Regions from separate parts of the Koromonas humicola genome, predicted to be linked through region 2. Evidence: riboswitches for the same ligand, from Rfam matches in the RefSeq annotation. Region 2 holds a riboswitch; the other holds the start of a gene.
What was found. Region 2 has a riboswitch for cobalamin ahead of AC6IZD_RS09895 (ABC transporter substrate-binding protein). Riboswitches for the same ligand answer to the same signal wherever they lie in the genome.
Positions count from the first base shown of each region.

Region 1 (11,720 bases), 2.1 Mb from region 2:
ATGGCGTGCCGAATAAGCCGTCTGGTTACACCATTAGCATCATTCGTCTGCTTCTATTCGGTTAAAGAACGAAGCCTTCCTTACCGGCTTACGAGAACGGAGTTTCGGTTATGAAAGCGATTCGATTCACCGGAGTTGCATTGTTCTCCGCGTTTTTGGCGGTCGCGCCAGTTTACGCTCAGCACGGCCAGGAGCACGACCGCGGCAATCGCGACCAGGGCAGGCCCGAACAATCCCAGCACGGGCAGATTCAGCAACAGCAGCACCCAAGTGCTCCAGAACAGCACCAGCCACCTCGGGCGCAGCAAGGTCCACAGCACATACAGCAACCGCCGCAGCGCGTGGAACAACCTCAATCGTACCGGAGACCGCAGGCGCAACCGCCTCAACACGTGCAGCGAGAGCAACAGCAGCGCATCCAGGCTCAGCCCCACCCGCAGCGCTTCGAACCTCGTCGCGATGAGCCACCTACTGCACGCGAGATTGGTCCGCGCCGCCAACTTCGCCCAATGGGAGAGCAACGCCGTGAACAGCAAATGCAACAGCGCAACCACTGGGCAGCCTACCGCGCGCATCAGTGGGACGTAGAACACCGAACGTGGGTACAGCGCGGCGGATACACCGGATACCGAGTTCCTGACTGCTACTTCCGCACGCACTACGGACGCGCACACTTCTTCCGCGTTTACAGTCTGCCTTTCATGGTTGTAGGCGGAGCGCCCCGATTCCAGTATTCGGGCTATTGGTTCACCCCAGTCGAGCCCTTCCCGGAGTACTGGGCCGCGAACTGGTATGAATCAGAGGATGTATTCATCGACTACGTAGATGGTGGGTACTACTTGTACAATCGTCGGTACCCGAGCCGTCCCGGCATCGCGATCAGCATTGTGTTCTAGATCGATCTGAAGGCCGCGCTGCCGTGCAGGCACGCGGCCTCAACCTCAATCCATATCGCGCCAGTTCGCTCCCGCACTCACTTCGACCTCAAGCGGAACGCTCAGCTCGTGTGCATTTTCCATGCACTCCTTCACCAGAGCCTTCACGGTCTCAACTTCGTCGTCGGGAGCTTCCAGCACAAGTTCGTCATGCACCTGCAGCAGCATCTGCGCCTGCAACCCGCGCTTGCGGATCTCGCGGTCAAGCCGGATCATCGCAATCTTCAGCAAGTCAGCCGCCGTCCCTTGCAGCGGAGTGTTCACCGCCGTGCGTTCCGCAAAGCCGCGCAGGTTGGGATTCTTGCTCAGCAAATCGGGTATCGGCCGCTTGCGTCCAAACAGATTGCGCACGAACCCATCCTTGCGCGCCTGCTCCAAAACTCCTTCGCGGAATCCTCGAACGCTGCCATAGCGTTCAAAATAAGTCTCAATGAATTGCTTCGCTTCCTTCTGCTCAATCCCCAACTGCTGAGCCAATCCAAACGGCGAAATTCCATACACAATTCCGAAGTTCACCGCTTTCGCTCGGCGACGATGCTCAGCATCGATCAGCATCGGCGGAATCCCGAAGACCTCCGCCGCCGTGATCGTGTGAATGTCCTTGCCCGTGCGGTATGCATCGACCAGCAGTTTGTCCTGCGAGTAGTGCGCAAGAAGCCGTAACTCAATCTGCGAGTAATCCGCTGCAATCAGCGTCTTGCCCGGAGCCGCCACAAACGCAGCGCGAATCTCACGCCCCAACTCAGTGCGTATCGGAATATTCTGCAAGTTCGGATTCGTGGAGCTCAGCCGCCCTGTTGCTGTCGCCGCCTGATTGAAGCTCGTGTGCAATCTTCCATTTCGGCAAAGCTGTGGGAGTGAATCGATATATGTCGATTTAAGCTTCGTAAGCTGGCGGAATTCCAGCACCAATCTCACGACTTCATGATCGCCAGCCAAGCCTTCGAGTACATCCTGTGCCGTCGAAATCGTTTTACCCTTGCCGTACTTGATCGGCTTCGGCAGACCCATCTGATTGAACAGCACATCGCCAAGCTGCCTCGGCGAATTTACATTGAATTCCACCCTGGCTAGGCCATAAATATCGCGCTCAAGCCGTCGAATATCACCCTGCAGCTTCTGCGACATATCGGCCAGCACGGCGCAATCAAGCTGTACGCCCGCCTGTTCCATCCCGTGCAATACGTATGCAAGCGGCAGATCGACCTCGCGATAGAGCCATTCAAGCTCCGGCTCCGCGTTGACTTCCTCGCGCAAAGTCTCAGCCAGCCGCAACGTCATGTCCGCCGCCTCAGCCAGCGATCCCGTCAGTTTCAGCCCCAACCTGCGCAGAGCTACCTCAGGCAGAGTATGCGAACTGTACGTCGGATCCAGCAAGTAGGAGTAGAGCATCGTATCGTGTTCCACTCCATCGAGTGCCAGCCCCGTGTCGCGCAACGCATGCACTGTGGACTTCACGTCATGAACGGCCTTTGAGATTTTCGGATTTGCGAGCACCTCGGCGATCCCCGTTCGGTGCTCACCATTCAGGTCTGACGTGTAGCTCTCGGCCTTCTTCACTGAAAGCGCTATCGGCTGGCTCTCCTGTGGTGCTGCAGCAACAGGCATCGGTTCGCCCAAAGCGAGCACTCCCTGCTCCGGCGCTTCGTCCGTCTGTGCAATGTCGCCTGCCTCTGCTGCCGCTTTACTCGACTCGGCTTCGGTTAACTGCGCCGCTGCACTCAACGCAACAGCAACGTCCTTCGATTTCGAAATTGCATCCAGAACGTCCGAGGTCAATTCGCCGTACTTCGTCTCGCCGACTGCCTCGCCTTCCTCCAGGAATTCTTTCAGCAGCCCGCTAAATTCAAGTTCCGTAAAGAGTTCGCGAGCTGCATTCACGTCCGGATCTTTGGCCCGCATTGCCTCTGGCTCAAACTCGATCGGCACATTGCAGTCGATCGTCACCAGTTCCTTACTCAGCAGAATCATCTCGCGATTCTGTTGCAGCGATTCGCGATAAGTCTTTCTCTGCACCTCAGCCGCATGCTCCAGCAGAGCATCCAGTGACCCGTATTGCTGAATAAGCTCTACCGACCCCTTGTCACCAATGCCTGGCGCGCCCGGAACGTTGTCGATCGAGTCGCCACGAAGCGCCATCAGATCGACCACCTGCTCGGGTCTCACGCCAAGCGTTTCCTTCACCTTCTCGGGATCGCAGATCAGATTGTCTTTCGGAGGGTTGAGCACGCAGACATTGCCGTTGACCAACTGCATCATGTCCTTGTCGCTGCTGACCACGTAAACCGCATAGCCCGCCTCGGCTGCCCGGTGAGCCAGCGTACCGATAACATCGTCGGCTTCAAATCCTTCTTTGCCCAGGATCGGAATGCGATACACATCGAGCGCGCGATGAATATACGGGATCTGCTGACGCAAATCCTCGGGCATCTCGGCACGATTGGCCTTGTAACCCGCGTAGGCCACTTCAACGATTTCGCCCGTTTCCTTGTCGCGCTTCTTCAAAGCGGGCATCGCTGCCGCCTGCTCCTCACGGAAGCTTGGCCCCATATCAAACACTGCCGCGATGTACTCCGGCGCGAAGTCCTTACGCAGCTTGTTCAACATATTGACAAATACGAATGTAGCTGCCGTGGGCAATCCCGAGCGCGTCGACATCGGCCTCTGTCGGGCCATCGCATGATAGGCGCGAAAGACAAACGAGTACGCATCGATCAAAAAGACGCGCCCTTTGCCTTCTGGAGGTAGAACCGAGGTGTGAGAAGCAGCAGGAACTTCGGCAGTAGCGGATTTCTTCTTGGCTGGCACGACTCAAATGCTAACAAATCAGAAGCAGGAGGGCATGGTCCGATGCTCCTCCTGCCCTTTACTCGATGAACATGCAATCCCCATAGCTGAAGAACCGATAGCGCTCTGCGACCGCGTGATTGTATGCCTTGAGAGTCGTTTCCCGCCCAGCAAAGGCTGACACCAGCATCAGCAGCGTGCTCTTCGGCAAATGGAAATTCGTCAGCATGGCATCCACCACACGAAAGCGATATCCCGGATAGATGAAAATATCGGCTTCGCCACTGTGAGCCGTGATCTGCTGTGGTTCACCCGGCGTGGGAGGATTCTGCCCGGCAGCGTACTCCAGCGTGCGCACGGTTGTGGTCCCAACAGCCACCACGCGCCGCCCTTCGCGCTTAGCTCGCGAGATGCGCTCAGCCGTCTCCTCCGAAATCTGATACCACTCGGTGTGAATCTTGTGTTCCTCGACCACTTCCGTGCGAATTGGCGCAAACGTACCCAGCCCCACATGGAGCGTAACGGTCGCGGTCTCAACGCCCTTGCTGCGGATCTCGGCCAGAATTTCCTCGGTAAAGTGCAGTCCCGCCGTGGGCGCGGCTACCGAACCGGGATCCCGGGCAAATACCGTCTGATACCGTGCGCGATCCTCCGCCGTATCCTCGCGGTCAATGTATGGCGGCAAAGGTATATGCCCCAATGCCTCAAGCCGGGAGAAGAAGTCCGGCACGGGCAGGAACCGGATCGTTCGCTCTCCAAACTCGCCGCGCTCGAGCACTTCGGCCTCAAGCTGGGTTTGGCCAGACGCATTGGGAAAGTACAGCCGCTCGCCCGGCATGATCTTCCTTCCAGGACGCACAAGTGCTTGCCACCGCTGGTCATCACCCGGAAGACGGCGCGTCAGGAGCACTTCAACGCGTCCCTTCAGGAAGTCGCGAGAGGCCGGATTAGCCGGACTCAAAAGCTGCGCGCGACTGCCGCTTCGGTGCCCAAACAGCCGTGCCGGAAGCACGCGGGTATCGTTGAAGACAACTAGGTCCGTCGGCCGTAGGAGTGACGGAAATTCGGTGAAAACCGTGTCGCGAAGGCAGAATTCGCCCGCGACTTCGCCATTTTGAGAGCGTTTCAGGTGCAACATCCGCGAAGCCGCACGCTGGGCTGGCGGATGCTGGGCAATCAGCTCCGGGGGTAGAGGAAAATCAAATTCGGAAACAAGCACATTTCGATTATAGGGCGCCCTCTGAATCAGCAGGTGATTACAGAAAAAGTGGCGGAGCGCTTGAGGCTACGGTAGTATGCGTGGAGCGGGAATTTTCGGATGGGAATGAACCGGCAATGAGTGATTACGAGTCCAGGCTTGCGATTCTGCGCTTCGGCAAGATGTTGCACGAGCGCGGTCTGATTGCCGCCACTGACGGCAATATCTCCGTGCGCCTGAATGAGGTATCGGTCCTGGTCACACCGACCTGCATTTGCAAAGGCATGATGACCGCCGAGGACCTGCTGGTCGTTGACATGCACGGCCGTAAAGTCTCCGGATTCCGCGACGTTACCAGCGAAATCGGCATGCACATGACCATCTACCGCATGCGCCCGGACGTCAACGCGATCGTGCACGCTCATCCACCGACAGCGACCGGCTTTGCCGCCTGCGGACTGGCGCTCGATCAGGCACTCATCAGCGAAGTTCTTCTCTCGCTTGGCTCCGTGCCGCTAGCGCATTACGCCACGCCGGGTACCTCCGAGCTCTCCGAATCGCTGGAGCCGTTTATCCCTGACCACGACGCGGTTCTGATGGCCAATCATGGTGTCGTCACCTATGGCGGCGATCTGATGCAGGCCTATATGAACATGGAAACCGTGGAGCACTTCGCCAAGATCGCGCTTGTGGTAAAGCAACTCGGCTGCGAGCGCCCCCTGGCAGCCGAACAGGTGACCAAGCTTCACGAAATTCGCCAGCGCCTGCAGCAGTACAAGTCCGAGCAAAGAACGCGGGCGTAGGGACAAGATTCAAACTTCCATAGGTTCAACGTTTCGAACATCCATCATTTGGATGGATGTCATCCTGAGCCGTAGGCAAAGGATCCCTGCCGCCGCTCCAATCTCAGCTCATCGCTCTAGGTCACCAATCATCAAACGATTCGGCTTTGACATTGAAACCTCGAAACTTTGAAACCTTTACCCCTCATCATTTCCTCTCGTGCACAAATTCTGTAATGCCACGGCGCGGGCTCTCCTGGGGCGTCTCATTCGCATGCCCTATCGGCAGCAGCGCCATCGGCACATGCCCGACTGGTATCTCGAGTACCTCTGCCACCTTTGCCGGAATGAATGCTCCGACCCAACAGCTCGCCAAACCCAAATCAGCCGCCGTAAAATGCGCTATCGTCGCAGCGATGCTTGCATCCTGCAGAGCCCAGTGTTCCTTGTTGTCGTATTCGCAACGCGCCGCATTCGTGCAGATGACGAGCGCCATCGGGGCCTGCGCAATCCAGTCGTGGTTAAACGTCGCTCCGGCCAACGCCTTCATGCGCTCGGAGCCACTCACGAGGTAAATCTCATAAGCCTGGAAATTCCCTGCCGTAGGTGCCATTCGAACAGCTTCCAGCAAACGTTTCACGATCTCCTGCGGCACCGGCTCAGGACGATATCGCCGAACCGATCGGCGCGCCCGCACTAAATTCAACCATTCCATCGAAATCTCTCCGTTCGAATCTATGAGTGCTGATTTGAGCATACTGCGCGAGACCCTAATGTGTGCGCTGGGGCGCGGCGGATTATCGCAATAAAAAAAGGAAAGCCGTTGGGGGAAAACGACTTTCCTGTGCGAAAGAGTGCGATTGGAAAACCGCTCTATTCTCCGCCAAAGTGGAAGCGCATGCCCGCCCGGAAGTTGGCGGTCAGCGCCGGGTAGCCCAACACTTCTTCGTAGTGCTTGTTGAGCAGGTTGTTCACGCTGGTATAGACGGTGGCATAGCGATTCAGCCTATACCATGCGCTCACATCAACCCGCGCGTAACCTGCTGCGTGCGTATATCCATATCCGTAGTAGTCCGAGTCAGGACGACGCCCGATGAACGATCCACCGAGTGTGGCTCCATACCGCGGACGCGAGTAAGACAGCAGCAATGACCCAGCATGCTTCGGCCGACGAACCAGCGGGGCTCCAGCCATCGTCAGCGGATCCATGCTGACCGGGGCCTTCAGAATTTGCGTCGATGTATATACATATGAACCCTGTACCTGAAGCGACTGACTAATCCGGCCGCTCAAGTCCAGTTCCGCGCCATGCGCCAGCGCCTTGTTCAGGTTGATGTACTTCGAGATGTAGGTGGCAGGGTCGGTCGTAAGCGCGATCTGGTTCCGGAATTGCGTATTGAAGTATGTTGCCGTTCCCGCGATACGCGAACCAAAACGCTGCTCAACTCCCGCTTCGAGGTTGCGAGCCTGTTCGGGCTTTAGGTTCGGGTTCTTGACGATGAAGTATCCGCCAATTCCAAACGATTCTTCGAAGCGCGGTTCTTTGATGCCCTCGCTGTAGCTTGCCTTCAGGCGCGTGCCTGAAAGCACGTTGTTTCCACGCGACACCAAGTAGGTAAAGGATGCGCGAGGCACGCCGCGATCGCCAAAGCTCTCGTTGTGTACATAACGTGCGCCCACAATTGCGCTGAAACGACCGTACTCGACGAACTGCTCACCAAACACTGCATGGTTGCGACGCAGACCGTGATTCAACGGCGGATACAGATTGTCGCCTACGAATCCGTTTTCGTCTTCAAACTCGTAGCCAAAGCTCGTGCGCGCCCGCCGTGACTCCCACACTTCGCCGTTATAGCGAATGCCGAAACGATTGATGCTTGCCTGGTCCTCATAGGGATAGTCGATCAATCCGTACGCCGGAGTAGTACGCCAGTTATCTGTCACGGTATCGGCGTCGCGACGTTGATGGTTGTAGTTGTAGATCGTGAGTAAGTGCTGCCACTTGTCAGGCGCAGAGACGTTGAAATCCAAGCCAGCGAGCAGATTGTTCTGATGCGCGTACGCGTCGGAGTCTGGCAACAGCAGTTGCTGTCCGAGGAATGTAGTTTCGCCCGGAACTCCGGCGCGCGATGTTGTATGTCTTACGTGCAGTCTCGCAAACGCGTTCTTGGCAAGCTGCATTCCGAGATTCGCTCCCTCGGTCGCATTGTCGTACTTGTCGTTTGCACCTTGACCAGCCGAGTGGAATTCATCGCCAAACAGGTTGTAGTCGTAACGGCCACGCGCACCCGAAAGCGATGCGTATCCATGTCCAGTCTGGAAATTACCTCCGTCGCCTTCGACGAGCAGCTCAGGAGTCTTTGTGTGTCCGACGGCCGATGTGATCTGGACCACGCTGCTCATCGCGTCGGAGCCGTACAGCACGCTCTCCGAACCGCGCAGCATTTCCAAGCGATCCATGCCAGCCATGGAAACCGTTCCGAAGTCGAAGTATCCTCCCGGATCGCTGACTGGAACGCCATCCACAAAAATCTTGTTGTAACGCGACTCACCGCCGCGAACGAACAATGATGTCTGTCCACCGCGATTACCCGAATCAGCAAGAATCACACCGGGCAGAAACCGAATCGCATCCGACGCCGCGACAGGCTGCATCGTGTTGAGCGTCGCTGGGTCAAGCGTGGAAACATTCAACCCGGTGAGCCCTGCCTCAACTGGCGAAGGTGTCGCGGAAACCAACACGGTCTCCGATCCCGAAGTGAGCTTAAGCTGCGCCGTGACGTCGCCCGACTTCGCCACAGTAGCACTCCAGCGAGCGAAGCCCGGAGCAAGCACATCAACACGAAGCGCATCGCCCGGAACGTTTGAGAATTTTGCTATGCCGCGAGCGTCAGTCGTACCAAGCGCTACGGGTTGACTCGATCCCTGCGCATAAACAGCCACATGCGCTCCGTTCACGACTGCGGACGACGGGTCCACGACACGCACCTGGACATCCAGGGCGAGAGCAGAAATTGAAATTAGAAGTACCAGAAAAGAGAAAACTACGAGGCGGAAAACTCGCATACATCCTCCCTCACACGCGAAAGGGGTTGCTGGTTGTGTTCGCGCCGGTCTCCTGGCTGTTCGGAGTGGTCTCATCGACCGTAGCGTGCCTCACGCCTTCCCATGCAAATTGCACAGTGGCTACAAGGGCGTTCTCCGACTTACAGTTGCGCGGCAGCGCGGGATTCTCACCCGCTTCCCATGCCATGAGGCGAGAGCCTCAGGCGCGCGAACGCTTACTTGGAAAAGAACACGACATCAAACCGTAGGAGCATACATCAATTCGAAGCCGATGCAATGACTTTAGGAGCTTTGTTCTTGAGTGTCAAACCTGACACAAAAGTCGCAGCGGCCGCAGAACGCGGCAAGATCACTCGGGGGAGAGTTGTAAGAAGCTGTATTTACGCGGCGCTTGAGGAACTCTCAGTCAACGCGATGACGGCCAATTCGAGCCTATCCTTAGCGCCCGTCTTGCTGAAGATACTTTGCAGATGTCGCTTCACCGTGTTTTCGCTAATGGTCAATTGAACGGCGATGTCCTTGTTTTTCATTCCGCGCGCCACCAGATAGGCGATCTGCTTTTCGCGTTCACTTAACCGCTGCAGATTTGTGGCACGCTCTTGTTGCGTTTCAGCCGACATGGCAAGCAACACACCCTGCGCCACGTCATCGCTGAAGGCCAACTCACCATCGGCAACGGATCGAATTGCGGAGAAGAGTTTCTCGGGAGTGTCGCCCTTCAGCACCAAACCCCGCGCACCTAATCGAACCACTTGCACGTAGTCAGATTGGCTCTCTGATCCCGTAAGCACCACGCTAGCAACCCTCTCGTTGGCACGATCAAGTTGCCGAAGAACCTCGAATCCATCCATTGCGGGCATGAACAAGTCGAGCACCAGCACGTCAGGGTGCTCTCTCTGAATCATGTCCAGCGCTTCTACGCCATTGCTGGCGGTGCCTACGACTTCGAAATCGAGTTGTGCCGCGAGCAATGCGCCCAGCGACTCGCGCAAAACGGCGTGATCATCCGCTACAGCCACACGGATTTTTTCTCCGCGGAACATGTCAGCTTAGATGCGAGTTAAGGCACCTTAGAGGCAGCTACAGCAAACAATTTATTTCTCCCGACAGACAGTGCCCTTTCGCGTCTGCCTCCCGTTCCCGTCCTCTGCCCTGATTTCGCCCTCGATATGCTATATTCCGAACAACTAGCGCAGGAGTTCTGCTCTCGAGAGCTACAACTATCGTGTGAGTCCGTGACCATTGATGAAGAGTTAGGGCTGCTAGAGGAATCTTTTCGGCGGCTGAAAATCGAATTCGACATCTACTTCGCAGGCGGCTCCAAAAAGCCTCCAATGGACACGGAATCACGTGTTCAGACCCTGATTCGGCGCAATGTCGAGAACGGCAGACTTAGCTTCGCCCAGCGGTTCCGCCTCAACTCAGTCGCGCAAAAGTATTCCGTCTTCAGCGATCTCTGGCGACGCAAAGCCAAGATTAAGGAAGAGGGCTACCGTCGTCCGGAAGACGTTCTGCTCGGCGTCGGCGGCTTCGGCCATATAGACACGGCTCCGAAGCCCGGTAATGACCTCGATCCCGAGAGCTACCTGCTATTCAGCGACGACGTCATTGAAGTGGTTGCACTTTACGAGGCGATCGTCCGAGCCCGCGAAGCCGCAGGACAGCCACTCGGAGCCTTCGACCCCTTCGCCAAGTTCGTCCAGAGCAAGTCCTCAGAGATCCGCAATCAGTTCAAGTGCAAAGCAGTCGAGTACACTGTAATGGTGAAGGACGGACAGGTTCGACTGAAAGCGCGTCCCCGCAAAGATATCTAGACCGGATTCCTGTAAGGACACCCAACAAACGCCGGGCAATCAGCCCTGCAGATGCGAGGATGCACTTACTTCATCCGCTCTGTAGCGCGCTCCAGTTCCCTCCCTCCCCCGGCATTCCGAAATCTCATCCTCTGGAGAGGAAGTACATGTCGAAGATCAAACGCGCCATTCTGAGTGTTACTGATAAAACCGGCCTGATCGAATTTGCACGCCGCATCGCCACACTCGGAGTGGAACTGGTATCCACCGGTGGCACCGCGCGCACCCTGCGGGAAGCAGGACTCAAGGTCCGCGACATCAGCGACCTCACCGGCTTTCCGGAAATGCTCGATGGCCGCGTGAAAACCCTGCACCCGAAGGTGCATGGCGGCATCCTGCACGTGCGCTCAAATCCTGCCCACGTCGCCGCCGTCAAGGAACACGGAATTGAGCCCATCGACATGCTGGTTGTGAACCTCTATGCCTTCGAGAAGACAGCAAGCAAGCCGGGCGTTCATTTCGAGGAGATTATCGAGAACATCGACATTGGCGGTCCCTCCATGGTCCGCTCGGCGGCGAAAAACTTCCAGGACGTCGCCATCGTGACCTCGGTCACCGACTACGAATCCATCGCCTCCGAAATGGAGCAGAGCTCCGGCGAGCTTTCGCTGAGAACGAAGTGGGGATTGGCGCAAAAGGCATTTGCCACCACCGCCGCCTACGATATGGCCATCGCCAACGCACTTGCCGAAATCAGCATTGATGACGCCTCGAAGTTCGATATCACCCAGTTGGGCCAGAGCGCCACATTCCCCGAGACGCTTCGTTTGCAGTTCCACAAGGCCTTCGACCTGCGCTACGGAGAGAACCCGCACCAGAAAGCCGCACTCTATTCGGATGGCAGCAGCAAAGGCATCGCGAACGGCAAGCAGCTTCAGGGAAAAGAGCTCAGCTACAACAACATCGTCGATTTGCAGGCTGCATGGGATCTTGCTCAGGAGTTCTCCGAGCCCGTTTGCGCCATCATCAAGCACACCAATCCTTGCGGCACCGCCACCGGATCGACATTGAAGGAAGCCTACGTTCGCGCCCTCGAGTGCGATCCAGTCTCGGCCTTCGGTGGAGTGATCGGCGTGAATCGTGAGGTTGACGCCGACAC
Region 1 covers NZ_AP040873.1:173,908-185,627, reverse strand. Annotated here, with positions in the region: gene AC6IZD_RS00795 (hypothetical protein) at 111-896, shown strand; gene polA (DNA polymerase I) at 942-3,743, opposite strand; gene queA (tRNA preQ1(34) S-adenosylmethionine ribosyltransferase-isomerase QueA) at 3,802-4,941, opposite strand; gene AC6IZD_RS00780 (class II aldolase/adducin family protein) at 5,058-5,723, shown strand; gene AC6IZD_RS00775 (nitroreductase family protein) at 5,911-6,417, opposite strand; gene AC6IZD_RS00770 (TonB-dependent receptor) at 6,576-8,768, opposite strand; cobalamin riboswitch at 8,794-8,994, opposite strand; gene AC6IZD_RS00765 (response regulator) at 9,149-9,787, opposite strand; gene AC6IZD_RS00760 (MXAN_5187 C-terminal domain-containing protein) at 10,004-10,582, shown strand; gene purH (bifunctional phosphoribosylaminoimidazolecarboxamide formyltransferase/IMP cyclohydrolase) at 10,729-11,720, shown strand, end outside.
Region 1: another riboswitch for cobalamin. It lies ahead of AC6IZD_RS00770 (TonB-dependent receptor); the one in region 2 lies ahead of AC6IZD_RS09895 (ABC transporter substrate-binding protein).

Region 2 (11,720 bases):
TCATGCACGGCGACGATGACCAGATAGTTCCAATCAGTGACTCGGCGCTGCTTTCTGCCAAACTTGTGAAGGGGGCCACGCTGAAGGTTTATCCCGGACAACCGCATGGCATGTGCTCCACTTACAAGGACCAGATCAACAACGACCTGTTGTCGTTCCTCAAGCGCTCACAGCAAGTGGCTGCCTGACGTTCTATGCAGCTCCGAAGGCCAGCCCTAGCTGGCCTTCGAGTGCTCAGCTACAAGTGCTTTTGTAGGAACTGAACTGTCCGTTGTCCGGCATCGAGCAATTGAAAGCCTCCAAAGCCATGACCTGCGCCTGGATAAAGTTTGATTTCGTATGGAGTCTCTTTGGCTTCAAGCAGCTTTTGTAATTGTGTTGCTTCGCTGACAGGAACCACCGGGTCCAGATCTCCATGCAGGATCAGCACTGGAGGCATGCGATTGAATCCGTGCAGTTCCTGTGGAAGGCCTCCGAAGAATTCAACCACTGCCTTCACGCGAGGTTCTAACGAGGCAACGGACAGCGCCAAGTATCCACCCAGAGAAAAGCCGAGGAGTCCGATTCGGTTGGGATCAACGCTTTGCTGCTGCGATGCAAACGTAATCGCGTCTCCGATGGTTCGCATCCAGATCGGGAAGTTAGCTCGGGTGGTGCTGTGATCGGCCCAGATGGTACCTGTTCGCTCAAAGTAGTGCACGACAAATACAGAAAACCCCTGCGCGGCCATCAAGCGCGAGGGTTGCTCCGACCAGCCTTCACGGATTCCGCCAGAGCCATGCAACGCCAGAATCGCAGGATGCTTTTGCCCGCCAAGGGGCAGGAACTGTTCAACAGTGATGGAGTGACCTTCACTCTGAAAAATCGTTTTTGATGTTTGAGTATTGGTGCCGAGAAAATCCACCCTTCATAGATGCAAAGTAGGGGCAAAAGGAGCGGTGTTCGACTTTCGCAGTATTCAGGCGCGCTTGTATGGCACGAGTTCAAGGATTGCATGAAGGGCTCGCATCGGTTGCGAGCCCTCTAAACAAAAAGCGTTTACGTGCTAATCACCATCTCGATGACGCACCCCATGCTTCCGCCTCAATCGATGAACACTTGTCCGCCGCGGAGTCTCTTCCACCTCCTGAGCTGGTCTCCACCTCTTCTGAAGCTCGGAGCCCTCACCGTCCTCGGTTAATGCCAAATCGCGTCTTCCGACCACAGGCATCAGATAGCGATTGAGATCCGAATGCTTTACGCCAAATGCATGCTCAAGTCGGTCGGGCCTCAACAACTCGGCAACGTCGCCCGTAATCGCGGTTTCATTGGGTGTGAGCAGTAGTCCCGAGGAGAAGTGTTCGCGTGCGAGCCCCAGATCGTGCACGGCGGCAACCACCGTGATCCCAAGCTTCACCAGCTTTTCCAGCAGTGACATTAGCTCGATCTGACGCCCCAAGTCCAAATGTTGTGTCGGTTCGTCCAGCAGCATCAGTTCGGGTTGCTGTGCCAATCCAATTGCGACCTTTACCCGCTGACGCTCGCCGCCCGAGAGTTCGGCAAACACACGACCGCGCATCTTGCGAACGTCAGCCGCATCCATCGCACTCTCAATAGCCTCTACGTCTTCTGCGCAAAGTCCGCCGAAAAACCCTAAATGTGGAACCCTGCCTTGCGAGACGATCTCCTCAACCGTGAACGCAAATGGAACATCCAGTTCTTGCGGCACCAACGCAATGCGCTGCGAAAGCTGCTTCCTTTTCCATGAATCTAGCTCGCGACCATGGAGGACGATTTCGCCGTGACTTGGACGCAGCAGGGCAGAAGCGAGCCGCAGCAAAGTGGTCTTGCCTGCGCCGTTCGGACCCATAATCGCGGTCATCTCGTTCTGTTTTACTGCGAAGCTCAGGTCATCAAATATCGTTCGTGCCCCATGAGCAAAGCCAACGTTGCGGAATTCCAAGATGTTGGACATCATCGGCACTCTCTCCTTTGCCTGCGATTCAGCAGGTAGAGAAAAGCGGGCCCGCCGAGGAAGGCGGTCAGCATCCCCACCGGAATCTCGGACGGCGCGAACATAGTTCTTGCCATCGTGTCGGCGATGATGAGGAACACCGCGCCGCTGAGCGTTGCCGCTGGAAGTAAGCGGAAATTATCAGGGCCGATGATCAATCGAAGCACATGCGGTACGAGTAAGCCCACAAATCCAATCAGGCCCGCCATGGATACGGCCAGCGCTGTCAGTAATGAGCCAGCAAGCACGACCAGGATCTGCAGTCGCTCAACATGCACACCAAGTTGCGCGGCGTACTCCTCGGAAAGCGCCAGCGCATTCAGTTGACGCGAGAGAGGCAACGCAAGTGCGACCACCACAATTTCAATGACCGCCACGACGGTGACCTGCGCCCACGAGGGCACTGTCACCTCTCCGTGCAGCCATGCTGTCAGGACTCTTACTGCTGGATTACTGACCTCTTGCCGTAACTCAAGTGCGCCAGTAGCCGCATTAAGGATGGTTCCGATTGCAAATCCGGCGAGCAGCATATCCTCTACTGCGAAACGTCCGCCTGACTTGGCGAGTGCCCAAACGAGCGCCATCGCCAGCAAGGAGCCTACAAAGGCCAACGACTCTATCGCCCCCACTCCCCCGACTGACAGGGAAGGGACAAAGAATATCGCGACGGCCCCGCCGAGAGCGGCACCTCCGGAAGCACCCAGAACAAACGGGTCTGCCAACGGATTGCGAAATAGTCCTTGGAAGAGCACGCCCGTTGCGGCGAGCGCACCTCCGGCCAGCCCTGCTGCAAGCACTCGTGGCAAGCGAAGAGTGAAGAGAATGATTCCGGTGTCGCCCTCAAGGGAAGGATGCGCAAAGGCCCGCAACACTTCCATGAAGGGAATCCGGACCGGACCGATGCCCGAAGCGACCGTTATTGTTAGAAGTAGTCCCACCAGCAGCACGAGTAACATCACGGGTGTTCTTCTTCGCCATCGCGCCGCAACGGGGATTTTCACCGGGGCCTCGTGCGAGACGGTCTCGGATGATTGTGTGTTCACGCTACTCATCGCGCCACCGAGTGCAATTGACGTGCAAAATCCTCGAGAGAATCGAAAGCCACAGGACTCGGGTACTGCATCCGATCGTCAATGCGCAGCACTCGTCCAGCCCGAACCGCCTGTAGGGCGTTCCATCCTGCGTGCTGCCTCATTTGGTTCAGGTCAAAGGGAGAGTCCCTGAGCAGCAGCACATAGTCCGGCTGCTTCGGGATAATCGCTTCAATGTTCAGGTGGACCCACTCCTGCGATAGATCGCCAGTGACTGACCGCGCCCCCGCAGCGGCGAGCAATTCGGTGATAAACGCCCGCTTTCCGGCCGTAATGCAAGGATCGATAGAGATCACGAAGAATACGGATGGATGCTTCGCTTTGGCCGCTTCCATGCGTACTCGAGCCTCACGCGCACGCAACCGAGACACCAGCGATGCCGCATCGCGCTCGCGCCCTATGGCTTTGCCAATGCTGTCGATCGAGCGGTACAGCCCGTCAATTCCTGTTTCATTTACAAGGAAGACTGGAATTCCCAGGCGCTCCACCCCACGAATCGTCTCTGTGCTGTTGAGGGGGGCAACACCGATCACGAGGTCCGGATGCAGTGCGGCGATCCGCTCCAATGATGGTCGCAAGATGTCGCCAATGCTGGGCTTCTGGCGTGCTTCGGGAGGATAGATCGTGTAGTCAGTCACGCCTGCCACGTCCGATCCCGCTCCAATTGCATACACTGTGTCAGCCACACTGGGAGTGAGACAAATAATGCGGTGGACGCGATCAGGCAATCTTACTGCGCGACCAGTTTCATCATTGATTATGCGCATAGCCGCCGCTGGTAGGCTTAGCAGCGAAATGATCCCGGCAAATAAAACGGCGCGGGATACAAACAGACGCATTTTGACCCGGCTCAATGTGCGGGTCTTATTGCGAACAATAACCATACCTCGACCAAACGCGTTCTACGCGTCGGCGGGATTTGAAGGCAGCTTCCTACTGCAGATACACAAGTCAGATTAGGACGCACGTCGGCTCTCCCATCGAAGCCAAACTAGCCAAGATAAGCGTCTGGGCAGGTCTCCTGACTTACGCGTCTTTGGATTTCGAACAGCCTTCCCGGATTTTCGTCCAGTGGCATGTCGTTCGATCCTCGGCGCTTACAGTTGCGGGACAGTGGCGGATTCACACCGCCTTCCCTTAGCCAGACGGGAACGATATATACCCTATTTGAAGCCTAGTCAATGAATTTGCTTAACGCAACCCCCTCAGGCCAGAGAATCAGTCCAGAACGGGTGAACAGCCGTTATATCTTCCACTCCAAACTGCCTCCTAATAAGCTCGCTCCGATGAGAATGGTTGCCTGAGTAATATTGGCGGATGGTCCTGAACGGTCATGGACGTACTCGCTGAAATGCCGTTAGGAACTTGCACTTAGGGGTGATCGCCTCATTCTTTTCTGTTTTTTCTCCTGAGATGGACAGCTACACTGGTTTCTCTGCTTCAATTTGGGGGAAAACAATGAGGAAGTTCCTTGCCTTCATATTGCTGTTCATGCCTGTGTTGGGTTTTGCTGGGAACGGGAAGATCGCAGCTGACCTTAACAACAACAGTGGGGACCTTGTAGACGTAATCATTCAGTACAAACAAGTCCCCCAGAATCATCATCGGCGGAAGATCGCCAACCGTGGCGGACGAATCACCGGAGAGGCTCGTCTCGTCAAGGGTCTAGTCGCAAAGGTCCCTGCGCGCCGTCTGGCTGATTTCGCCAATGATGACGAAGTTAAATATGTCACCCCAAATCGTCGGGTTGTCGCCCACCTGGCAAACGCAGCTCCCGCCGTGAATGCCCAATTGGCATGGGATTTGGGGTTGGATGGGACTGGAATCGGTGTTGCCGTCATCGACAGCGGAATCTCCTCGGTACGGGATTTGAGTGATGCGCAAGGAAATTCGCGCGTCGTGTACCAGGCTGATTTCACCGGTACCGGCGCCAACGATGGCTTTGGCCATGGCACGCACGTTGCCGGAATCATTGGCGGGAATGGAGCGACTTCATCCTGCGATGGTTGCGGACCTATGGTCAAGGGAATCGCCCCGAATGCCAATCTCATCAGCCTGCGCGTGCTGGATCAGAATGGGCAGGGAACTGACAGCTCCGTTATTGCTGCGATTCAGGCCGCTATCGCTCTAAAAGACACCTACAATATCCGTGTTCTGAACCTTTCGCTTGGTCGTCCGGTGTTCGAAAGCTACCAAAATGATCCGCTTTGCCAGGCTGTAGAACAGGCATGGAAGGCTGGGATCGTCGTTATCGTGGCAGCCGGCAACGATGGTCGCAACATTCCTAGCGACGGTTATGGAACCATCAACGCTCCCGGAAATGACCCATACGTGTTGACCGTGGGTGCCATGAATACGGTCGGTACACCGGATCGTTCCGACGATACGATGACCACGTACAGTTCGAAGGGACCCAGCTATGGCGACGCTATCGTGAAGCCTGACCTGGTCGCCCCAGGCAATCGCATAGTCTCTCTGCTAGCTCCGAACAGCACCTTGGCGCAAGAGTATCCTCAGAACGTCGTCTCGCCCAACTATCTGACCCTGAGTGGCACCAGCATGGCAGCGGCAGTGGTTAGCGGCGGCGTGGCAGATATTCTGCAAAAGGATCCATCGCTTACGCCGGATCAGGTGAAGGCTCGCCTGATGAAGACCGCCTACAAGGCCCTCCCGGCCTACACGACCTTGACCGATGCTGGAGTGACCTACCAAATCCAGGATGACATCTTCACGGTTGGGGCAGGCTATCTGGATCTTGCAGCCGCGCTGGAGAATACTGATCTCGCAACGCTTCCTGCGATTTCGCCCGCAGCCACCTACGACGCCAGCACAGGAAATGTTTATCTGACCAAGGCTGATAACGCTCTTTGGGGCACGAATGCTCTGTGGGGTACGAACGCCATTTGGGGAAGCAGCGAGTTTGTCAGCGGGGAGAATGCGCTTTGGGGTACCAATGCTTTGTGGGGTACCAACGCTCTCTGGGGTACAAATGCACTGTGGGGTACCAATGCCAACGCTCTCTGGGGTACCAACGCAAATGCGCTCTGGGGTACCAACGCCAATGCACTGTGGGGCACCAATGCGAACGCACTTTGGGGCACTAATGCCAATGCGCTTTGGGGAACCAACGCACTGTGGGGCACCAACGCCCTATGGGGAACGAATGCATTGTGGGGCACGAACACGAACGCATTGTGGGGCACCAACACCAATGCGCTCTGGGGGACGAATACGAACGCCCTCTGGGGGACAAGTACGATGGTAGCGGGAGACTAATCACATGCAAGCGGGGCGATGATTGGATTGTCCCGCTTGCCCCTTTAGGTACTTACCCTTGATGGAACTCGTTTCTTCCCCTAAGCGTGCTCGGTCAATGTGAATCTCTGGAGATTTTGTCCATTTTCGGGTACAAAGGAACCACCAAGCAAATCTGAGCCGCCTGCATTCAACCTGCATGTAGTGCGTCAGAACTGGTAGTTAGTAGGAACAATGCCGGCAAGTGCAAGGGTTTACATCGCATTCACATCCCTACTCGGCATATTTCTGACTGTCACGTCGGTCCACCCCTGGCATTCAGCTAGCCCATTTCGTCTCGCGGTTTTCCTCGTCATTGCATTGTGCACTTCCGGGATGAAGGTGGTTGTGCCCGGAATGAACGGAACCATGTCCGTAGGATCGCTCTTGATCCTGATCGGCGTGCTGGAGTTTTCCGTTCCGGAGACATTCCTGGTGGGCTGTGCCGCCGTCTTTGTCCAGGCGGCATTCAAAATGAAGAATCCCGCGCTACCCGTGCGCGTGCTCTTTAATGTCTTCAGCGCGGTCGCGCCAGCAATCTGGATATGCGAATGGGTTTTTCATAACTCGGCTAAGCTGTTGCATCATCACGAGCCATTGATGGCTCTGTTCGCCGCTGCAGCCTACTTCCTTGCGAACACGTGCGCTGTTGCAGGAGTGATCAGGTGCGCCGAGGGCAAGCCATTCTTCAATACATGGCGCAACACGTTCTTCTGGTCGTTTCCGTATCACTTGGCCGGAGCGGCCCTCGTTCTGCTTGTGCACTACATGAGCCAGATTTTTGGATGGGAAATGTGGTTCATGGTTGCGCCTGTGATGTACGGTGTTTACCGTTCATACCGCGTTTACCTCGGGCGCTTCGAAGACGAGCGGCGACACGCTGAAGGTATGGAGTTGCTGCACCTGCGTACGATTGAAGCGCTCGCTCTCGCGATTGACGCAAAAGATCACACGACGCATGCTCATCTACAGAGGGTGAGGGTCTATGCGACAGGGATCGGGAAAGCGATGGGCCTCTCCAGCGCTGAGTTGGAGGCTTTGAAGACAGCCTCGATTCTGCACGACATTGGGAAGCTAGCTGTTCCAGAGCACATCATCAGCAAGCCGGGCCGTCTCACTCCGGAAGAGTTCGAGAAAATGAAGGTTCATCCAGTCGTGGGTGCGAAGATCCTCGAATGCGTTAAGTTTCCCTATGATGTAGTTCCCATTGTGCGTGGTCACCATGAAAAGTGGGACGGTACGGGATATCCAGACGGTCTTGTCGGAGAGGCCATCCCGGTCGGCGCGCGCATCCTCGCCGCGGTGGATTGTCTGGACGCTTTGGCGTCAGAACGGCAATATCGTCGTGCTCTGCCTTTAAGTGAGGCGATGAACTACATCGTCGCGCTGGCCGGGAAGGAATTCGATCCGAAGGTCGTTGAGCTACTCCAGAAGCACTACATCGATCTTGAACACCAGGCCAAAGAGGAGTCTGCTCACCTGCTTCAGGTGACTGCCGACGTGCTCGTCCACAACGTCGCTGAACCAGCGGCGGGGTTTGAGCGCGAGGCGCACTCGTCTTCTACTTCAAGCGATCAAGACTTCCTCATATCGATCGCTTCGGCGAGACAGGAAGCTCAGATGCTCTTCGAGTTGACCCACGAGCTGGGCAACTCTCTGAGTCTGGAAGACACGCTCTCCGTAGTATCCGGACGACTGCGCAAGTTAGTGCCTTATGACGGAATCGCAATTTGGATACGTGAAGAGGAATGCGTCATTCCGAGATACGTGAATGGAGAGGACTTCCGCGTCCTGTCCTCATTGCGTATTCCTCTTGGGGAAGGCATCTCGGGTTGGGTCACCGCAAACTCACAGCCGCTCATGAATGGAAATCCCATTCTCGAATCCAATTACATCGGTGGAAATGTTAAATATGCTGCTCTGAGGTCTGCCTTGTCTGTTCCGTTAGAGGGGCTGCGCGGCACCGTGGGCGCACTCACTCTTTATCGCAATGAGACAGATTCCTTCAACAAGGATCACATGCGGGTACTGCTCGCGGTTAGTCCCAAGCTGGGTCTGTGCATCGAGAATGCACTGACGTATCAGGAAGCCCAGACCTCCGCGACTATCGATTACCTCACGGGGCTTCCGAATGCTCGGTCGCTGTTCCTACAACTGGAGCAGGAGATTGCCCGTTGCAACCGCACAGGTGATTCGCTCGCCGTTCTGGTCTGCGATCTCGACCGGTTCAAAGAGATCAATGACCGCTTCGGACACTTGCAGGGAAACCGGGTTTTGCGTGCATTTGCTTCAGCGCTCAAACACAGCTTTCGCGAATACGACTGCGTTGCTCGCATGGGCGGGGACGAGTTTGTCATCATTGCTCCGGGCCTTGTACCCGACGCCGCAATGCAAAAAGCGCACATGATTAATCAACTCGCGACATCTATCGGCGTGGAGGAATGCAACGAGAGGATTCTCTCGGCCAGTGTTGGTACTACGTTCCTTGGGAAGGATGGGACGACTGCAGATCATCTTCTCGCCGAAGCAGATCGGCGAATGTACCTGATTAAGAACCTGAATCATGGCAATTCGAGTCCGGTGGCGGCACCCAAATCCGAGCACCGCGGATCTTCTGAGCAGGTCAATTAGGGCACGTCGTGGGAAAGAAACTTGCACGGCAACTTGTAAGAATATGCTTGCTCACCTTGCTCGGTGCTCTTGCCGCGGTAACCATGATTCGCGTCGCGCCCGGTTTCGATGTGGATCCTCAGCAACTGGATTCCCGGTACAGCCACGAAAGCATCGAAGTGTTGCGCGCAGAGCGAATGGCTGATTCGAACATCGCAAAATTCTACTTTCGCTTCCTGGCCAATGCGGTTCATGGTGACTTCGGAAGATCGCTAACATTCAACCGTCCTGTGAGCGAATTGGTTTCGGAGCGGATACCCGCGAGCGTGCGCTTGGTTGGCTTCGGATTATTGGCCGGATGGATGCTCGCATGTGCACTGGCGTTCAGCACCGTGCTCTCGAGGAACTCGCTGTATGACGCCGTCACCGGAACGTTCGCCAGCGCGTTTCTTTGTATACCGTCCGCCGTATTGGCATTCTGCTTCATCGTTTGGCATGCCCCAGCATGCGCTGCGGTGGCGTTGGCCGTGTTCCCGAGAATCTTTCGTTACGCGCGCAACGTGCTGGAACATAGCTACGATATGCCTCACGTGGTGACAGCGCGCGCTAAGGGGCTCTCTCCTAGTCGCATTTTCTTCTTTCACGTCCTTCCGGTGAGCGCAACGCCGTTGATATCGCTTGCTGGAGTATCCATAAACATGGGACTAAGCGCGGCGATTCCCATTGAAGCAATTTGCGGAATTCCCGGCATTGGGCAACTTGCGTGGCAAGCTGCGCTCGGACGCGATCTATCTCTTCTCGTGACACTCACAATGTTCGTTGCGCTTGTGACGCTGATCGCCAATGCCGCGTCGGATCTACTCAACGCCAAGGAACCGGAGAGCGCACGATGAGATACTTTCGTTGGTTGGCGCTAGGGCTGCTGTTGGCTGTCGCGATCCTCGCAGTCGGAGCGGGGCATGTTACTCCCGGTGGTTATGCGCATCAATTTCGTGACCTGCCGGACGCGCCGCCGTCCCATGCTCATTGGCTCGGCACAGATGAGCTTGGGCGAGATAGATTCGCGAGAGTTGCGTTCGGCTCACGTGTGTCTCTGACGCTTGCTCCTGCTGCAGCACTATTGTCGGTATTGCTTTCTGCACTGATCGGCGGAGTGGCGGGATATCTCGGTGGAATTGCCGAGAGTGTGGCAACTACAATCATTGACCTGTTCCTGTGCTTGCCGTGGATGTTCCTGTTGTTAACCGTGCGAGCACTTATGCCGCTCAATACATCGCCATTCATGTCCGTAACGGTGACATTTCTGTTGCTAGGCCTGATTGGGTGGGCTACATCTGCACGCGTGTTATGCGCGGGCGCCGCATCGTTGCGTCAGAGTGAATTTGTGTTGCAGGCGCATGCAAGCGGAGAGTCGCAATGGCGTATTGCATTAGTTCACGTCCTGCCAAACTTGAAGCCGATCATGATCGCGCAGTTTTGGATCAGCATTCCCGTATTCATCCTCGCGGAAGCCAATCTGGGCATATTAGGACTTGGCGTCGCGGAGCCATTGCCGTCCTGGGGCGGCCTTCTTAGCGAATTGCAGGACCTGACCGCGTTTTCAGCGCAGCCGTGGAAACTAGCACCACTCGTTGCACTTATTGTGGTGGTAGGAAGCTTTGAATTACTTTTGTCGAGAACCGAGGTGAGAGTGTGAAGTTTACGTGGAAAGTATGGACGGTTGCGCTTGTATTTTGTCTCTGTTCAACGAACTTGTTGGCGTCAGAACTTCGATTTTGTCTGCGCAGTGAACCTAAAACATTCAACCCGCTCCTAGTCGAGGATGATTCCTCGGAAACGATTCGGTATCTCACGGGAGGTGTGCTGGTGCGCATGAACCGGAGCACACAGGCACTCGAGCCTGAACTTGCGACCTCGTGGAAGATTGGTCCGAACTCACGGTCGATTACGTTCACCTTGCGCGAGAACCTATACTTCTCGGACGGGTCACCTTTTACGGCCGAGGACGTTGCGAGCACCGTCGAACACCTGATGGATCCTGCGCTGCACTCTCCGACAGGCGATTCCTTTCGCTCCGCAAACGGAAAGACTGTCACGAGGATTTTAGGTCGCAATCGAATCGAGATTACATTTCCAGCGCCTGTCGCGGGGTTGGATCGCCTTTTCGACCAGGTCGCAATCATGTCAGCTCGCTCACCTCGAAAAGAGATGGCTGTCCTTGGTCCTTACTACGTTGCCGACCACAAGTCCGGCTCCTATATCTTGCTGAAACGTAACCCGAACTACTGGAAGCACGACTCAAGCGGGCACCCACTGCCTTACATCGATACTGTGTGGTTGGATGTTCAGAGCAATCGCGATATCGAACTACTGCGTTTCCAGCGTGGCGAAATACAGCTGATTAATTCTCTGGACTCCGAGTACTACGACCGACTCTTGTCTTCGATTCCTGCTGCCGTGCACGATGCCGGGCCGTCGTTCGACACTGAGCAAATGTGGTTCAATCAGGTTCCAAATGCTCCACTGCCTGCGTATAAGATCGCATGGTTCCGATGCATCAATTTCCGGCGCGCGATATCTGAAGCCGTGAATCGAGCGGACATTGCGCGAGTAGTGTTCGGTAACCGTGCGCGTCCTGCCTTTGGTCCCGTTTCCCCCGCTGACAAAGTGTGGTTCAATCCGAAGCTGAAGCCGACTCGGTATGACACGAACGAATCGCTCAGTCTTTTGCA
Region 2 covers NZ_AP040873.1:2,278,275-2,289,994, reverse strand. Annotated here, with positions in the region: gene AC6IZD_RS09915 (alpha/beta fold hydrolase) at 1-188, shown strand, start outside; gene AC6IZD_RS09910 (dienelactone hydrolase family protein) at 239-904, opposite strand; gene AC6IZD_RS09905 (ABC transporter ATP-binding protein) at 1,046-1,957, opposite strand; gene AC6IZD_RS09900 (FecCD family ABC transporter permease) at 1,954-2,949, opposite strand; gene AC6IZD_RS09895 (ABC transporter substrate-binding protein) at 3,042-3,923, opposite strand; cobalamin riboswitch at 4,079-4,244, opposite strand; gene AC6IZD_RS09890 (S8 family peptidase) at 4,543-6,360, shown strand; gene AC6IZD_RS09885 (HD domain-containing phosphohydrolase) at 6,574-9,009, shown strand; gene AC6IZD_RS09880 (ABC transporter permease) at 9,057-9,881, shown strand; gene AC6IZD_RS09875 (ABC transporter permease) at 9,878-10,684, shown strand; gene AC6IZD_RS09870 (ABC transporter substrate-binding protein) at 10,861-11,720, shown strand, end outside.